DNA from 3 places in the Rhizobium sp. ZPR4 genome. Region 1 is predicted to be linked to each of the others. Evidence: predicted binding sites of a transcription regulator. Region 1 holds the regulator's gene; each other region holds the start of a gene.
What was found. The regulator LexA, encoded in region 1, represses DNA repair genes until DNA is damaged. The targets are predictions, from matches to a motif close to TGTTCNNNNTGTGTTCNG.
Positions count from the first base shown of each region.

Region 2: the regulator LexA is predicted to act here: its motif matches at 1,758-1,775, upstream of ABOK31_RS19145 (2'-5' RNA ligase family protein).
Region 3: the regulator LexA is predicted to act here: its motif matches at 1,640-1,657, upstream of ABOK31_RS09290 (UvrD-helicase domain-containing protein).

Region 1 covers NZ_CP157967.1:1,326,225-1,330,275, reverse strand. The annotation lists gene kdsA (3-deoxy-8-phosphooctulonate synthase) at 1-587, opposite strand, end outside; gene ABOK31_RS06560 (VOC family protein) at 584-1,471, opposite strand; gene lexA (transcriptional repressor LexA) at 1,891-2,613, shown strand; gene ABOK31_RS06550 (ComEC/Rec2 family competence protein) at 2,594-4,051, opposite strand, start outside.
Region 2 covers NZ_CP157967.1:3,984,532-3,988,582, reverse strand. The annotation lists gene ABOK31_RS19165 (DUF4180 domain-containing protein) at 1-182, shown strand, start outside; gene ABOK31_RS19160 (GNAT family N-acetyltransferase) at 200-751, shown strand; gene ABOK31_RS19155 (methylated-DNA--[protein]-cysteine S-methyltransferase) at 788-1,351, opposite strand; gene ABOK31_RS19150 (hypothetical protein) at 1,491-1,628, opposite strand; gene ABOK31_RS19145 (2'-5' RNA ligase family protein) at 1,854-2,471, shown strand; gene ABOK31_RS19140 (SulP family inorganic anion transporter) at 2,481-4,051, opposite strand, start outside.
Region 3 covers NZ_CP157967.1:1,882,230-1,886,280, reverse strand. The annotation lists gene ABOK31_RS09290 (UvrD-helicase domain-containing protein) at 1-1,587, opposite strand, end outside; gene ABOK31_RS09285 (efflux RND transporter periplasmic adaptor subunit) at 1,949-3,115, shown strand; gene ABOK31_RS09280 (efflux RND transporter permease subunit) at 3,112-4,051, shown strand, end outside.

The sequences.
Region 1 (4,051 bases):
CCCATCGCCGCCATGATCGGCAGCGAGCGCATGTCGGAAACGAGCGTGTTGTAGCCGAAGGAGGCGCCGCGCTCGCACAGAAGGATGTTCGGATTGCCGCTTTCATTGAGCTTGGCAAGCACATTCTTCATGTCCCAGGGGGCCAAGAACTGACCCTTCTTGACGTTGACGACACGGCCGGTCTTGGCGGCGGCGACCAGCAGATCGGTCTGGCGCGACAGAAAAGCCGGGATCTGCAGGATATCGACCGTCTTGGAAACGATGGCGCACTGCTCTTCCGTATGGATGTCTGTCAGGACCGGAAAGCCGTATTCCTTTTTGAGGTCAGCAAAGACCTCCAGCGCCTTTTCCAGGCCGATGCCACGCTTGCCCGACAGCGAGGTGCGGTTGGCCTTGTCAAAGGAGGACTTGTAGACAAGGCCGATGCCGAGCTTGCCGCAGAGCTCCTTCAGGACGCCGGCAACCATAAATGCATGGTCGCGGCTCTCCATCTGGCAGGGGCCGGCAATCAGCGAGAGCTTGGAGGTGTTGGAGAACAGGACCTTGGAGGCTCCTTCGCCGACGGTCACTTCGGAATTCGTGCTCATGCTATCTCCTCGAAGGCGAACAGCGCGCCCTGACCGGGCGCCAGTCTTGCCAATATACGATTGTTCTTACGCGTATAGGTGACGCCGTTAGCAGTGAAATGCGACGATGTCACGGAAAGATCGCGCGTTTTAAAAAGGATTGCGCGCGCCCTGAGCCCCGGATCGTCTGTACGGACAGGCAGATCATAGAATGCCTCCATTCCTTCCGGCGTCAAAATCTCCAGATCGGCATTGGCGGCCCTGATCGTCAGGCCAAAGGAATGCTCCACAATGCGCGGGCCACCGATAACCTCCTCGAAGAAGCTGCGATAGACCGCCGGCTTCGGCGCGCAAAGCACTACCCGGGCAATGCCGGTCACGCCGTTCTCGTGCCGCTCAAGCATGCCGCGATCGGCTGGTAGCGGATTGATGCGCTGACAGCAGAATGCGAGAAAATCCGGCGCACGCAGATCAGCGGCAAAGCCAAGACGAAAGCCGGCCATGGTTTCCGTCCCATCCGGCATCTTCATCGGACGGGAGAAATCCAGCATCCGTCCCGCCGAGATTGCCGCCGCTCTGAAGCGCTCATCATCCGCAACGGCATCATCCGTGCCGAACACCACGGCTGAAAAACCATCCTCCCCGACCCGAAAGCGGTAAGCCTGGTCGCGTGCGACGAAAACATTACCATCCACGATGCTCTTCTCGCACTGCTCCGGAGATGCCACGCCCAGAGGCTCGAGATAGGTTTTATCGGCAAGGAAGACGCAGGCATTCTGCGTGCCAAAGGGATGGCGCGCATCTGGGGCCACCGTGAAGCCGAGCTTGCCGAGGCGTTCGCGTGCCAGAGCGATGTTGACGGTCGGCAGCACGAGATGATCCAGTGGATGCGGAGACGAAATCATAGTTCCTCCTGTTTGCCTGCGGCAGCAGATTTGCGCCGATCCCCCGCGCAATTCAAGATGGAAGCGTGAACGCCCGAAGCGCACGACATGGGCGGAATGCAATCTCGCAAAAGTGATTGCTGATTCTCTCCCAAAGCCGGCTTATGCGATGTCACATGGCATTGGTCGACATCTTCGATATTCCCGGCATGTCACAAAACCCTGCGAATGAACGAAACGACATTTTCCATATTTTTCGATAGGTTAGCGCGGATATATCGCTTTGCTGCTCTCAGCCGGTCCATTCGCAAGTCATAATTATTTAATTGACCGGACAAGGCTTTACCGAAATTTAAGTACTTGCGGAACACATATGGAACATATAGTGTCCGTTCTGGATTTGTTTCACCGTTTTTTCTTGATTCTGGGGTTCCAAGACGATGTTGACGCGCAAGCAGCAGGAACTGCTTCTCTTCATTCACGAACGCATGAAGGAATCCGGTGTACCACCATCTTTCGACGAGATGAAGGATGCGCTGGACCTGGCATCCAAATCCGGCATTCATCGCCTGATCACGGCGCTGGAGGAGCGAGGCTTCATCCGCCGGCTGCCGAACCGAGCCAGAGCGCTCGAAGTCATCAAGCTTCCCGATGCCTATAATCCCAGCCTGCAGCCGCGCCGCGGCTTCTCGCCCAGCGTCATCGAGGGCAGCCTCGGCAAGCCACAGCCTGTCGCCCCTCCGGCTCCACAAAAGGTGGCAAATGACGATCACAATGGCTCGGCATCCGTACCGGTGATGGGTCGCATTGCTGCCGGCGTTCCGATCTCGGCCATCCAGAACAATACGCACGATATTACCGTTCCCGCCGATATGCTCGGCTCCGGCGAGCATTATGCGCTGGAGGTTCGAGGGGATTCGATGATCGACGCCGGAATTTTCGACGGTGATACGGTGATCATCCGCAACTCAACGACAGCCAATCCCGGCGATATCGTCGTTGCGCTCGTCGACGATGAAGAGGCTACGTTGAAGCGCTTCCGTCGCAAGGGTGCCTCGATCGCGCTGGAAGCCGCAAACCCCGCCTATGAAACCCGCATCTTCGGGCCAGACCGCGTCAAGGTCCAGGGCAAGCTCGTCGGCCTTATTCGTCGCTATCACTGACCGGTGAATTGTCAACGATTGGTGATGCCTGCGCATTTGGTGCATCGAATTTGCCGGTGCGCCAATCATAAGTTCGGTGTCTGGTCCATGGCCGCTGCGGGTTTTCGAACGCGGCGGAGATAGTGGGTTTATCGGCGGTGAGCGCCATTTCGATGGACCCGGTTTTTCGTAATGTCGCACCGGTTATGAGCATCGCTCCGGAGCGGCAATGGTCTAGCCGTAATCGGATTGGCGTTACGACGATATTCGCCATGTCGCAGGCCGAGGGCAGATAGGCTGCGTTCTCGATCGTGACCAATATTGCGCCGTTTTCGAGGATGGCTGCACACCATGCTCCTTTCTGGCAGGCGAAACTGCCCTGCATGGTGCGATCCAGGGCTTCCTCCATTGCCGTCCGGACTGCCTTCTGTTCTTCACTGTTCAATCGTTTATAACGATCTGCCTTGCTGATCTGTGGCAGTCGGCTATCGGCAGGAAGCATAGTCGGCGGCTGATGCTCCGCCGCAACCAATGCCTTTTGCCATTGTTCGAAAATGAAGGCCTGCGGTCTCTCTCGGTTGGTCGCGAGTATATCATCCTGGCGCAACGCGACCAGGACGCCATCCTCGGAGATCATCAGGTCGGGTTTTGGTACGCCGGAGCCGAATGCTGCCAAGCCCACGGATGAAAGCAACAATAGCAGACCCAGATGGCGAAGCCGCGTCCGCAAGATGCTCATGATCAGGAAGCCGACAATGAACGTCGGCATCAACCAGGCCGGCTGGCGGCCGAAGGTAATGTCGCCTCCCCAACCGGCTACGGTTCTTGCAATCACGATGACGAGTTCCAGTCCCTCTCCGGTGACTTTCCAGAAAGGCCCGTCGAGTCCGAGCGGCATGAGCAACATCGCCGCCATGCCGAAAGGCATGACGATAAAAGAGACGATGGGCATGGCCGCGAGATTGGCGGCAAGGCCATATGTCGCCAATCGGTGAAAATGTTCGATCGAGAAAATGGCCGTCGACGCACCGCCGATGAACGAGGTCGACATCACGCCTCCAAAGAAGCGCGTGACGAATAATAGCGGACTTAACAGACGGATGCGCGATAGAATGCTTTCACGATGCCGCCGCCGCTTCCATAACGAATAGCCCGACACGAGCGCCAGCGTCGCCGCATAGGACATCTGGAAGCTCGGGCCAAGTACCTGAGATGGCGACAGTACAAGAATGATGATCGCTGAAAGTGCGACATTGCGCAGACTGATCGATGGCCGATCGAAAAGCACGGCCACGAGCATGATCGCCATCATGATGAAGGCACGCTCGGCGGACACACCGAAGCCGGAGATGAGGTAATAGGCCGTGACAGTGAGAAGCGCGCCGAAGGCGGCGAATTTCTTGGTCGGCCAAGCCTGCGCGACACCCGGAAACAGGCTGAACAAATAGCGTAGGCCAAC
Region 2 (4,051 bases), 1.4 Mb from region 1:
TCATCCAGAAATTCGTCAACTATCGCGCCCAGCTCGTCATCATGGGCGACATCTCCCGATGGGTCGCGGGCAGTAACGCCTTGCGCGATTTCGTCTACGAGTCCAACAAGGGGCGTGAGGTCTGGTTCCTGCCCGATCTGGATGCGGTTGCGCAGCGCCTGCAGCAGAATACCCAAAGCTAAATCAAAGGTCTGCCTTTATGGAAGCGACGCTTTCCCCGCCGAGACTGGAAACCGAACGGCTTGTCCTGACCGGACATACGCTCGATGATTTCGAGCCGCTTGCCGGCATGTGGAGCGATCCGCTGGTCGTGAAGCATATTTTCGGCAATGTCGTCTCCACCTCCAGGGAGTCATGGATGCGGATGCTGTCCTATCACGGCCTTTGGCCGCTGCTTGGGCATGGCTATTGGGCGATCCGCGAGAAATCCTCCGGCCGCTATGTCGGCGATCTCGGCTTTGCCGATTTTCACAGGGTGATGGAGCCGCCGATCAAGGGCATTCCGGAGGCAGGCTGGGCATTGGCGGCATGGGCACATGGCAAGGGCTTTGCCACAGAAGCTTTGGCAGCAGCCGTTGCCTGGCTCGACCAGCAGCCGCGATTTGACCGCAGCGTCTGTCTGATCTCGCCCGACAATACCGCTTCGATCCGTGTTGCCGAAAAGGTAGGCTATTGCGATCCGAAGCCGATCCGCCTCAACGACAAGCAGACGCTGTTGTTTTCCCGCGCCCGGCAAGCATCAGAAAAATAGAGCGAGCGGCCGAAGCCTCCCGCCCCGCTTCGTTACCTAAAACGCCAGCGACTGCTGCACCGGCTTCGGCGGCGCAAGCTGGACGCCTTCCAGCTCCAGCATGCGGGCCTTGGAGTTGGAGCCGCCTGGCGCGGAAAAACCGCCGATCTTGCCGCCTGCCGCCAGAACGCGGTGGCAGGGGATAATGAGCGCCACCGGGTTTTTCGCCATGGCCTGTCCGACATCGCGTGCGGCTTCCGGCCCGGCGCCAAGCTGCTTGGCCAATGTTCCGTAGGTTGTCGTGTGGCCCCAGCCGACCTGCCGGGCGGCATCATAGATCTGCTTGAAGAATGCATCTTGCTCGCCGAGGTCGAGCGTGACGTCGGAAAAGTCGATCTCCTCACCGGCGAAATAGCGCTTCACCTTGGCGACCGCCTCAGCGACCTGCGAGGTCGGCGTGCCGGGCTGCGCATTCGGCAAGCGGCGCAGAAGCAGGCGTTCGGTCGCGCCGGCGTCCTTGGTCGGCAATTGAAAGCGCAGCACGCCGACATCATTCCAGGCGATGCCGCAGAAGCCGCCAGCAGTTTCGAAGATCAGATAAGTCTGCCTTGTCTCGTTCATGACGAAAGCTCCCGTGTTTCCACTTGTCATGAAAATCGTCCTTGGGAGCCTCGAATTCAACCCGATTCTTGCAAAGAACGAGAATTGCCACCGTTTTAACGGCGATGGAATGCCGCTGAGACGGTCACAGGCACAAGTATCAATATCCGCCACCAGTCGGAGGGGCGTTCAGCGTCATGCCGCCGCCAGAATTGCGCTCACCCGAAGTAGAGCAAGAAGCAATGCCAAGGCCGATGAGAGCGAGAACAATGGCTGCGGCGACTGATCTGGTGAACATGGCTGTGATTCCTGTTGGTGAGAATGGGCACGAAGGCCCGAACCTGGAATGAACAGATCAAGCAGACCTTTTATTCGATCGCTTTTTTAAAATGGCGCTCACAGCCGGGCGCTCTGTCAATCCATTATATGTTCTTGATTTGTTCTTGAGTTAGCAATCGCTTTACTCTATCATTTTGCGGTCAAAATCAGGAAGGGGTAGAGCGGTAAAGCTTTGAAGCAACCCATGAAGAACAACAGGCAACTCTCGCTCTATCTCAGCGGCGGATCGTACAGCCGGACACCGCAGCCAGTCGATCAAGAGCCAGTTAGCGAGCTCTATTTTGCGGTCCTTCCCGATGCGGAGAGTGCCGCTCGTAGTCACAAGCTCGCAGGCAATTTCCATCGTCAATACCGATTTTTCGCAAGACCACGAAGAGCCGATCTCCTGCATGTGACGCTCTATACGATCGGTTCGTTCCGCTGCTTGCCCGAGGAGACAGTATTTGCAGCGATGGAGGCCGCTTCGAGAGTGAGAAAGCCATCCTGTCCAGTGGTTTTCGATCAGGCCGTCAGTTTCGGCAATGGCAGCAATCGCCCGCTTGTTCTGTGGAACAGGAACGGGAACCCCGAACTCAAGGCTATCCATCAGGAATTGGTCGACGCCATGCGGCTCACGGGTATTGCGCCGGAGAAAGAAAAACCCGTAGAGCCGCATATGACGCTGCTCTATCGGGGGCAAATCGTTCCGGACATTGCGCTTGAGGAACCCGTGAGCTGGACAGCCAAAGACTTTGTCCTCATCAACAGCCTGCAGGGTCAATCGACCCACCAGCATCTATGCTACTGGACTCTGCGCGACTGAGCGATCCGGTCAAGCCTTCGGCTGATTGCCATCCGCCATCACCGCCGCCACAGCATCATCGACACTAAAGCTGCAGCGCTTGTCGACATCGGCAACACCCGCGACTGTCATGAGATCGCGAACGCGGTCGTGCACGCGAGCAAATTGAACGCGGAGGCCGGCTCGCTGCATGGCGCTGTCGAACTCCATCAAGGCGTCCATCGCCGTGCTGTCGATATCGGAGCTTTCTTCAAGGCTGAGAATGGCTGCCCGCAACCCAGCTTCGCTGCGGCTGCCGGACAATATCTCGCCGAAGATCGTATCAGCATTGCCGAAAAATAGGATCTCGCCGGGGCGCCAGATGGCAATGCCCGGTATCTCGGAGGCATCGTCATGTCTGCTGACATCGACGAAGTCATGGCTGTTGTTGAGCCGCCCCAAACGGGCAACATGGGGCGAGGCCAGGCGGTGCATCATCGCGGCAAGCGAGAGCGCGATCGCCAGCAGCATGCCGTTGAGGACGCCGAAGGCCAGCACACCGAGCGCGGCACCCACTGCCACATAGAAATCACGGTGCAGTCGGCGCAAGCGTAGGATGGGACTGGGATCGAGCGCGTGCGTAAGAGCCGCGATCACGACGGCCGCGAGCACGGGCTCAGGCAGAAGAGCAACAAGCGGGCCGGCACAGGCAATCAGGATCGCCAGGCCAATGGCGGCGAAGACGGTGGTCGCCCGCGTCTTCGCGCCGGCCGCCTCGCTGGCGAAACCGGCGGAAAAACCGGCTCCAACCGGCATGCCCTGGACGACGGCGCTGGCGATATTGGCGGCACCCAGCGCACCGAGCTCTCGATTGACCTCCAGCGTCTCGCCGTAGCGCAGCGCCAAGGCCCGCATCGTACCCCAGGACTCGGCAAAGAGGATGAGGACAAGCGGCACGGTGAACTGCACCAGCCGCGAATAGGCGGTCCAGTCGGCGTCCGGCAGCGACGGCCATTGCGGCAGGATCTCGATAGGGCCAACCAGTTTGACGCCATGACCTTCCAGGCCGAACAGATAGGAGGCGAAGATGCCGGCGACGAGCACGAGGAAGGCGCCGGGAATGCCAGGCAGTCGCTTCAGCAGCAGCAACGCCGCCAGCGCGACGATACCGACTGCGACGCTGATCGGATTCCATTGCAGGATAGCGCCGAAGAGTGCAGCCGCGTAGGTCAGGATATTCGAGCCCTGCGCCGGCACGCCGACGAGGATCGGCAGCTGATGCAGGATGATGGTGATCGCCAGCCCCAGCGCGAAGCCGCGCAGAACCGGCCGCGAGATGAAACCGGTGATGCCGCCAAGGCGCAATGCGCCAGCGATGACAAAGAGAATACCGGCGAGCGCCACGGCGACCGTCGCAAGACCCGCTTTGACCGTGGCATCGCCCGGCACGACCGCCAATGTCGCCGCAAGAATGGCGGCGGACGAAGATGTGGGAGAGACGATGGCAAAGCGGCTACGGCCGAATATGGCATAGACGAGACATCCGGCGATGCCGGCGAGAATCGCACGATGCGGCGGCAGGCCGGCAATGCCTGCGTAAGCGACCGCTTCCGGCAGCATCA
Region 3 (4,051 bases), 560 kb from region 1:
AGGCGTATTTTCGAGCAGTCCCTGCCAGCGGCGGAAGGACTGTACGACATCGAACAGCGCCTTGCGCGCCTTCGGCTTCATCTCGTCCGTCTCGATGATATCGGCCGCCGCCGCCAGCATCGGGATGTCGCGCGCGCGGGCATAATCATGCAGTGTGCGCACGGTGGTATCGCCGAGACCGCGCTTTGGCGTATTGACGATGCGCTCGAAAGCCAGATCGTCTGCCGGCTGGCAGACGAGGCGGAAATAGGCCATGGCGTCGCGGATTTCGAGGCGCTCGTAGAAGCGCGGGCCGCCGACGACGCGGTAGTTCAGGCCGAGCGTGACAAAACGATCTTCGAACTCGCGCATCTGGAAAGAGGCGCGCACGAGGATCGAGATGTCGTTGAGATTATGCTTATTGCGCTGCAGCTGCTCGATCTCTTCGCCGATGGCGCGCGCTTCCTCCTCGGAATCCCAGGAGGCGTGCACCTGCACCTTGATGTCGTCGGGATCGGAGCGGTCGGTGAACAGCGTCTTGCCGAGCCGGCCCTCATTATGGGCGATCAGGTGTGCTGCGGCACCGAGAATATGTTCGGTGGAACGATAGTTGCGCTCGAGCTTGATGACCTTGGCGCCGGGAAAATCCTTCTCGAAGCGCAGGATGTTGTCCACCTCGGCGCCGCGCCAGCCATAGATCGACTGGTCGTCGTCGCCGACGCAACAGACATTCTGCGGCTCACCCTTCTGCCGCTGCGCCAGCAGGCGCAGCCACATATATTGCGCCGTGTTGGTGTCCTGATACTCGTCGACGAGGATGTAGCGGAAGCGCTGGTGGTAATCCTTGAGAATATCAGGATTCTGCCGGAACATATTGATCGGATGCAGCAGGAGATCGCCGAAGTCGCAGGCGTTCAGCGTCTTCAGGCGGTTCTGGTAGGCGGCATAAAGCTCGCGGCCCTTACCGTTGGCAAAGGCGCGTGCGTCGCCTTCCGGAATATCGGCTGGGCTGAGGCCCTTGTTCTTCCAAGTATCAATCATGCCGGCAAACTGCTTAGCCGGCCAGCGCTTGTCGTCGAGCCCTTCTGCCTGGATCAGCTGCTTGATCAGGCGAATGACATCGTCTGTGTCGAGAATGGTGAAGCTGGAGGAGAGGCCGACCAGTTCGGCATGGCGGCGCAACAGCTTGACGCCGATCGAGTGGAACGTGCCGAGCCAGGGCATGCCTTCGACCGCACCGCCGACCAGCAGCGCGATGCGCTCCTTCATCTCGCGCGCCGCCTTGTTGGTGAAGGTCACGGCGAGGATCTGGCTGGGAAAGGCGCGATTGGTGGAGAGGATATGGGCGATGCGGGTGGTCAGCACGCGCGTCTTACCGGTGCCGGCGCCCGCAAGCACCAGAACGGGGCCATCGAGCGTTTCCACGGCTTCTGCCTGCTCGGCATTGAGGCCCGAGAGATAGTCTGGCCGGCGGCCGCTGTCGCGTGCTGCCATGGCGCGGGCCGCGATACCGCCGCCGATGCTGCCGGAAGCCGGCGCAGAACGGCGCGGCGCCGTGTGCTCCGGCTCCTCGTCAAAGAAGGGAATGTCGTCATGTCCAATGGTCATGTGGCCCAATGTAATGATTCTACCCCGAAAGGCAAAAGAAACGGGCCGAAACTAGAACAAAAAGTGCACATTCACAGGGCGTGATGCGCGATCAGGGGCTGTTTTTCATATTGGAACGGATCGGTTCATGCGCCGGTAAAACGTCTCGTTGTCCACGCCAAGATTACAACTTTGTCATAATCTGTGGCGAAACTTGCTGCATATGTACAAAAACACGATATTGCAGCAAATCGGGCACAATCTTGCGTTATAGAGCCGCCTGATCCGAGATTGGCCCCGGTTAAGTGCGCTGGGTGAGGGGCCGTACAGAAAACAAACGACGCGATTTCATCGCCTCTGACACAACGAGCCGGAGACGTGCATGACCGCCTGGAAGCAGCTTTCCTTGTCTTTTTTCTTGCTGGCAGCCGGCATTGCCGCTGTCGTGGCCTTCGTGCCGAGTGCGGCGGGCCTGCTGCAGAGGGTCGGTGTTCCCGAGACGATCGTGGCGTGGATCGCACCACGCGATGGCGCGGCCGATGAAAAAGCAGAGACGAAGGGAAGCTCCGGCGGACGGCGTGGCCAGAACATACCGCTTGTCGTGACGGAACCTGTTGTCAGCGGCGTCGTCAATGATCGCCTGAGCGCGATCGGCACCGGTGACGCCATCCGTTCGGTCGTCGTCATGCCGCAGGCGGCGGGCACGATCCGGGAAATTCTCATCAAGTCCGGCGACAGGGTGAAGCAGGGGCAGGTGCTGGCGCGTCTTGATGACGACGAGCAGATCATCGCCCGCGGCCAGGCGGAAGTAGCACTGAAGAGCGCCGTCGAAAAATCCCAGCTCTACCGCAACATCAAGTCCACTGTTTCGCGCATGGACGTGTTCGATGCCGAGATCGTGGAGCAGGGCGCAAAGCTGGCGCTGCAATCGGCCGAACTGGCGCTGAAGCGCCGCGATGTCGTCGCGCCGATCGACGGGATCGTCGGTATCGTTCCCGTCGTCGTCGGCGATAACGTGACGACGGCGACCAACATCGTCATGCTGGACGACCGCTCGGAAGTCCTGGTGGATTACTGGGTTCCTGAGCGCTTTGCCAACACCGTCAAGGTGGACCAGCCGGTGGAGGCTACCTCGGTGGCGCTGCCGGGACGAGCATTCACGGGCGTTGTCGAGGCCGTCGACAACCGCGTCGATGGCGCGAGCCGGACCTTGCGCGTGCGCGCCCGCATCGACAACGCGTCCGATGAGCTGCGTGCCGGCATGTCCTTCAATGTCGGTATGCGCTTTGCTGGGGAATCCTATCCCTCCGTCGATCCGTTGGCCGTGCAATGGGATGGCGCAGGTGCGCATGTGTGGCGTGTTACCAACGGCAAGTCCTCGAAGGTGCGGGTCAGCATCGTGCAACGCAATCCGGATGCTGTTCTTGTCAGGGGCGAACTTCACAACGGTGATCTTATCGTCATCGAGGGATTGCAGCGCGTGACCGAAGGCGGGGAGGTTCGCTTTGCCCGTGATGTCGCTCAGGCCAAGGAGGTCATCACCCAATGATGACCGATGGCGATGACACGACGGATGCCGGCTCGGCTGCGGCCAAGCAATCCTTTACTGCACTCTTCGTGCGCCGGCCGATCCTGGCGCTGGTCTTCAATACGTTGATGGTCGTTGCCGGCCTTGCCGCCTATTTCGGTGTCGAGGTGCGCGAACTGCCTGACGTCGACCGTCCGATCGTCACGGTCAGAACCGTATTCGATGGCGCATCGCCGCAGACGGTGGATCAGGAGCTGACGAAGATCATCGAGGGCGCCGTTGCCCGCGTCAGCGGCCTGAAATCGGTCTCCTCCAGCTCGTCCTTCGGCCAGAGCCGGGTGACGCTGGAATTTTCCGACGCGACCGATCTTTCCGTCGCCGCGAACGATGTCCGCGACGCTATCGGCCGCATCACCGAACAATTGCCGGATCAGGCGGATGCGCCGCAGATCGTCAAGGCGGATTCGGATTCGCAGCCGATCATGCGGCTTGCCGTCACCTCGAGCACGATGACGATGGACGACCTGACGCAGCTGGTCGACAAGGAGATCACCGACCGGCTAGCCTCGGTCGAGGGCGTTGCCGATGTCGAGCTCTATGGTGATCAGGAGAAGGTTTTCCGCATCGATGTCGATCAGGCAGCGCTTGCCGGGCGCGGCCTGACGATCGGTGATCTGACGACGGCGCTTGCGACCGCCGCGCTCGACGTGCCGGCCGGATCGTTGAAAAGCGCCCGCCAGGATATCGTCGTGCGCGCCACGGCCGCATTGCAGACGCCGGAGGATTTCTCCCGGCTGATTATCAAGGATCGCGTGCGGCTCTCCGATGTCGCGACCGTGACGCTCGGGCCGCGGGATGGCACGACCGCGCTGCGCTCCAATGGCGTGCAGGGTGTCGGTCTCGGCATCATCCGCCAGGCGCAGTCGAATACACTGAATATCTCCGAAGGCGTGAAGG